DNA from 2 places in the Exiguobacterium sp. s189 genome. Region 1 is predicted to be linked to the other one. Evidence: riboswitches for the same ligand, from Rfam matches in the RefSeq annotation. Region 1 holds a riboswitch; the other holds the start of a gene.
What was found. Region 1 has a riboswitch for S-adenosylmethionine ahead of KNO99_RS12245 (aminotransferase class I/II-fold pyridoxal phosphate-dependent enzyme). Riboswitches for the same ligand answer to the same signal wherever they lie in the genome.
Positions count from the first base shown of each region.

Region 2: another riboswitch for S-adenosylmethionine. It lies ahead of KNO99_RS07490 (Na+/H+ antiporter NhaC family protein); the one in region 1 lies ahead of KNO99_RS12245 (aminotransferase class I/II-fold pyridoxal phosphate-dependent enzyme).

Region 1 is NZ_JACSKM010000010.1:44,657-47,843, forward strand. Features, by position in the region: gene KNO99_RS12235 (MDR family MFS transporter) at 1-288, opposite strand, end outside; gene KNO99_RS12240 (AI-2E family transporter) at 558-1,658, opposite strand; SAM riboswitch class I at 1,816-1,915, shown strand; gene KNO99_RS12245 (aminotransferase class I/II-fold pyridoxal phosphate-dependent enzyme) at 1,994-3,169, shown strand; gene KNO99_RS12250 (iron-containing alcohol dehydrogenase) at 3,166-3,187, shown strand, end outside.
Region 2 is NZ_JACSKM010000004.1:205,739-208,925, reverse strand. Features, by position in the region: gene KNO99_RS07495 (GGDEF domain-containing protein) at 29-1,708, shown strand; SAM riboswitch class I at 1,807-1,901, shown strand; gene KNO99_RS07490 (Na+/H+ antiporter NhaC family protein) at 1,971-3,187, shown strand, end outside.

The DNA.
Region 1 (3,187 bases):
GTCGGCGAACGCAAAACCGATGAGAGCGAGCGCGTCACCAACGATGGCGATCATCATAATTGGTTTGCGTCCGTATAGATCAGCAAGCCGTCCCCCAATCATCGAGCCGAGGAGCGCCATGATCGGTCCCGTCGCCATGATGATTCCGACTTGAAGATAGCTGTCTAACTGGTCACTATAATAAAGGACTAAGAATGGGGCAATCATGAACATCATGATTCCCGTGATCGTTTCTCCTAAGAAACGTATCCAAATGTTGCGGTCGAGTTGCTTGAGTGATTGAAACATACAGGTCACCTGCTTTATTTAATTTTAGACACAAAAGGGACGTCATATGCATGAAGGCATACGACGTCCCACGTTGTTTATGCATGCCTAGTTAGGCAGGCATCTTAGATATGAATCAATCGAAGAGGTGCCTGCCAATCAGTATGAACTTGAATGAATGGTTTCGAAGATACTACTGACATGGGAACCTCTCCTTTCTGTTAATTGTTGTTCTTCTCTTCAACTGTATGACACATTTCATCAATGTGTCAACAAATTAGTGGGAGGATTTAGAGTAATTCATTTAAATTTTTTCGGTTTAAACGATAATCAATCAGTCTAGACAAGACCACTTGAATCATCGCCGTAATCGGAACACTCACAAACATGCCGACGAGACCAAATAGACTTCCTCCGATGATAATCGATGTGATGACCCAAAATGGAGTGATTCCGACGCTGTCGCCCAAAATCTTCGGTCCGAGCCACAATCCGTCAAATTGTTGCAACAAGAAGATGAACAAGAGCACCAATACGGCGGTGAACGGATCATAAAAGTAAGTGATGATAAACGCTGGAATCATCCCTAATAGCGGACCGACGTATGGGATAAAATTGAGCACACCGACGATGACACCAAGAAGTAACGCGTATGGAGCCCCGATGATTAAGAGTCCGATGACAGCGAGAACACCGATGATCAGACAATCGAGTGATTTACCGATGATGTATCGTTTAAAAATGTAGTCCATCTCCTGAAAGATATCGATTGTCGTCTTCGCAGTGCCCACTGGTAAGAGCGCGTAGAGAAGGCGTTTGAACATGCGAGCGAAGACTTCTTTGTCCTTTAACAGATAGATGGAGATGACAATCCCGATTAAGAAGTTGATCAATGTCATCGTGAAACTAGAGACATAACTGACAGAAGAGAGGACGGCCGTCTCGACCCATCCGGAATAACGATCCTCGAAGCGTGCAAAATCAATCGCCTGGGCGATCGTCGCGTTATAGTCTTTCAGGTAATTGTTTACATCACCTAAGAACGCATCGATTTGACGGATGTAGACGGGTAACTCCTCGATGAGTGATGAAAGACTCGAGTAGATCCGCGGGAACAACGTGACGACCGAGATTGCTAAAATCCCGATAAACGTGATATAGACGATGAGCAGACCTTGATATCGCTTCAAATGGAACCGTTCTTCAATATAAGAGAGTACGGTGTTAAGTAATAAAGCGATGGCAATCCCCATGATGATTGGGGTCAGTAACTGAAACGTGTACTGCAAAACACGTGAGATGGTATCCGGTTCACTGATGACCCGCCATAAGACGAGTAAAATCAGACCGATCACACTGAGTTTCCAAATAAGTTGACGATTAAGCTCCAATGCTCTATCCCCTCATACAAATATAATTTTTCTACTCTTTTACTATGAATGTTTTTTGAAAAGGATTCAATAGATGTTCACTTTGAAAAAATGTTTGACACCGTTGGAAATGTCTGGTTAACTTAGGAACATACAAAAATTACATAGCGAATAACACTTTCTATCAAGAGAAGCGGAGGGACTGGCCCGATGAAGCTTCAGCAACAGATTGCAAAATACTGTGCTAATTCCAGCAAGGTGACCTTGAGAGATGGGAAGGTGGTTGACTACATACGTCTGTATTGAGCACCCCTTTCCTCAGAAAGGGGTGTTTTTTCGTATCAGGAGGAAGAATCATGGCAGACAGACGTTCACAATTATTAAAATCCTTACCGACGCAACACTTCGTCGGATTAGCAGAAGAGGTCGCAGCGGTAGAGGCAAGCGGGAAGAGCGTCATCCGACTCGGGCAAGGGACACCCGATTTACCGACGCCCGCTCCAATCTGTGAGGCGCTCGAACGTGCCATCACGGACCCGACCACACACCAATACGGTCCATTTCGAGGACAGACCCGATTGAAAGAAGCGGTCGCATCATTTTACTCTCGTGAATATGGTGTCGAACTCGATCCGGAACGAGAAGTCGCGATCTTGATCGGTAGCAAATCAGGTTTGATCACACTCCCACAATGTCTTCTCGAACCGGGTGACGGGATTTTACTCCCGAACCCGGGTTACCCGGATTACATCTCGGGGGCGCGTCTGGCTGGTGCGGAAATCATCGATTTGACGTTAAAAGAGGAACATGGCTTTCTTCCGGACTATTCAACACTCGACCCGTCCCACGCGAAACTCATGTATTTGAACTACCCGAGCAATCCGACTGGGGCTGTTGCGACGCCGGCATTCTTTGAAGAAACCGTCGCGTTTGCGAAGAAGCATGATGTGATGGTCGTCCACGATTTCGCTTATGGAAGCATTGGGTTCGACGGTTATGTTCCCCCGAGCTTCCTTCAGGCAGATGGTGCGAAAGAAATTGGAATTGAAGTATACACGATGTCGAAGGCGTTCAATATGTCGGGGTGGCGTGTCGCGTTCGCGGTCGGGAATGCCGATATCATCGAAGCCATCAACACGTATCAAGATCATGTCCACGTGTCTGTCTTCTCAGCCATTCAAGAGGCAGCGATTGTGGCGTTAGAATCCCCGCGAGACTTGCGTGATGACCTAGCCTCACTTTACGAAACAAGACGAAACCGATTGATTAATGGATTACGCCGGGCGGGGTGGGAGATTGAGGCACCGAAGGGTTCGTTCTTTGTATGGGCGAAAGTACCTGAGGGGGATGCAAAATCGTTCTCGAAAAAGTTACTCCACGAGGCGGGAGTCGCCGTCACACCAGGCTACTTCTTCGGAACAGAGGGAGAGCACCACATCCGTTTCGGTCTCGTATCGTCTGAACAGAAGATTGATGAAGCGGTAGAACGGATTGAGAGACTGTTTGCAGCTTATGAGGAGGTACATTTGTGATACGTCAGGCCGTGCTCG
Region 2 (3,187 bases), on a different contig from region 1:
TGAAATGTCCCATGCTAGGAGGGAACACATGAACCACTTTCGTAAGATGTCCGTGCTCGGTTGGAGTATATGGAGTGCCCTGTTCATCTTCACCATCGCACTATTTGCATTGGATATCCTACACGCCCCAACAATCGATTCGTTGTCATTTATTTTAATTTCGTTGCTTGTCATCATTTTTCAACTCGACTCGATCGAAGTCAAAGGTGTGTACTTCACATTTTCTGAAAGTATCGTTTTAATCTTATTTTTATTCTTTGGATTTGAAACAGCACTCATCGTCAACCAAATCGGGGTGTTCGTCTTTCAATTCGCCAACTTGAGACCGAAAGTCGCCATCCGTCGCTTCCGGTTCACATATCCGTGGAATGCCATTACGGCGTACTTAGAGATCGTCATACCAGCAGCTGTCTATCTCGCCCTAGGTGGGGAGACCAGTCTCAACTTTTATTCGCAAGATTCGTTCGTGCCGCTCGCTGGATTGTTCCTTGCCATCTTCTTAAACACGGTGTTTCAAAAGTATCAGGTGAAATGGTGGTTCCGCGTCGACATCGCATTGAGCGACTTTATGAAGATTGCGTTCTATACGTACGTCGTCAGTTTGATTTTCATCTTAGCGGCAGCGTTTTTCCGAGAGACCAACTTACTCGTCGTCAGTAGCATCGCCGCTGCGTTGACGTTCTTCATCAAGCGGCTTCTCATTCAAAAAGAGCGACAAGATGCATTTAAATCCTTGATTGAGCAATACGATGAAGCGAAAGAGGCCGTTTCCTTGTCACAGAGCGAGGCACAAGCCATCGAAGTGTTTTTAAGTCAATGCGAACAGCTGAATCATTATGATGAAGGGTATGTCGAGTTTAAATTGTTTGAACGCACCCTGTACTTTGATTTAAAGACGCGACAGCCCATCGATCGACCCATCGTCTTTACGTTGCTTGAAATGAGTCAGCCAATCGAGCAAGTCCTCGATTATGAGATGCGCTTTGAATGGGATACTTCCCTTTCTGACGCCTTCCATGACGATTACCACAGCTTTGTTTCTGTCCGCTCGGAGGAAATTGAAGAGATTCGTACATGGATTGTCATGACGGGAGAACCTGTATACGGTTATCCGAAGATTATTCAGCATGAAATCATCAAATTGTTAAAATCGTTCAACCGGACCATTAGCCGTTGTCACGAACGGGACCGCCTCTATACCGAGAGTCGGACGGACAGTTTAACGCTTCTCGCCAATGCGCGTGCGTTTTATGAATATGGCATTCAACAAATATCCGATATGTCGGTATATCCGATATCGGTCGCCATGCTCGATATTGATTTTTTCAAAAAGATCAACGATACGTACGGTCATCAGGTCGGAGACCATGTGTTACAAGAGTTCGGACGACGAATTCGTCAGGTACTTCGTCCCGATGACTTTGCGGCACGTTATGGCGGCGAAGAATTTATTTTGTTGCTCAATCATTGTGACATGAACCAAGCGATCGAAATCACGGAGCGGATTCGCCATCAAATCGAAGCGAAACCGTTTCATGTCGACCACCATGAAATTTCTGTCACCGCGTCCATCGGGGTCGACACAATCGAAGCGTTCGGGAAGAAGCGTCTCGATGATACGATTCGAAATGCGGACCGTGCCCTGTATGTTGGTGGAAAATATGCAGGACGTAACCGCGTGGCGCACTTCAACAATTTAACGACGTAAACTCCCCTTTCTCACATCGAATTGGGGAGTTTTTAGGTTGACAACTAGATTTGAAACAGGTACGTTAGGGAACGTGTTTGATAATAGGATAACTTAACTTTTTATCGAGAGAGACGGAGGGACTGGCCCTATGAAGTCTCGGCAGCGGGGAACCTGTGCCAAATCCAGCGGACATACGTCCGAAAGATGAAAAGGGTATTTCACACGAAGGACCTTTTTCTCAAGAAAAAGGTCCTTTTTATTTTTTAGTGAGGTGATTATTTTGGAACAACCAACAGCAAACAAGTGGGCACTTCTGCCGTTACTCGTCTTCTTGCTCTTTTTCATCGGGGCGGGTGTCTACTATGGGGACTTCTATAAGTTTCCTGTACTCGTTGCGGCCATCATCGCCTTGATGGTTGCAGCATTCATGACAAAAGGAAGTGCCACTCAAACCGTCGAGCGCATCGCGCAAGGTGCCGGAAATCCGGGAATCATCATTATGATTTTTATCTTCTTACTGGCCGGTGCCTTTTCAACGGTAGCCGAATCAATCGGTGCCATCGACGCGACGGTCAACGCGGCGTTGACGCTTTTACCCCCATCGCTTCTCTTAAGTGGACTATTCGTCATTGCTGCTTTCATTTCAATGGCAATGGGTACATCGACCGGAACGATTGCGGCACTTGCGCCGATTGCCCTCGGTATTCATGAGGAAAGTGGTGTGAACGTCGCCATCGCAGCCGCGGCAGTGGTCGGCGGAGCCATGTTCGGAGACAACCTTTCATTCATTTCGGATACGACCATTGCTGCCGTAAGGACACAACGGACGAACATGCGCGATAAGTTCCGAACGAACTTCTGGATCGTGCTACCAGCTGCCATCATCACGACGATTTTACTCGCCGTCTTGTCGAACGGTGAATCGACGGTCGATGTCGCCGTATTCGAATGGTATAAACTCATTCCGTATCTCGCGGTCATCGGACTGGCGTTAACGGGACTGAACGTCATTCTCGTCCTGTTAGGAGGGATCACGCTAACAGGAATCATCGGTCTTCTCGACGGAAGCTTATCCGTCACAGCATTTGTGACCGCTATCGCCGATGGCATGGTCGGTATGGCTGAAATCTCGTTCTTGACGTTACTCATGGGCGGACTCGTCGGTCTTATTTCGCACAACGGAGGACTCACGTATTTACGTGATGCGCTGACGTCACGGATTCAAAAACGTGCTGGTGCCGAGTGGAGTATCGCGGGTCTCGTCAGTGCGACGAACGTAGCGACCGCGAACAATACGATTTCTATTCTTGTAGCCGGACCACTTGCCGCGAACATTGCGGACGAATATGATATCGAACGGAAGAAATCAGCAAGCGTACTCGATATCTTCTCATGTGGTGTACAAGGGATTCTTCCATATGGAGCGCAACTCCTCATCGCCGCAGAGTTGACGAAGACCGCATCGCCGGACCTCGTCCCGTTCATGTTTTATCCGTT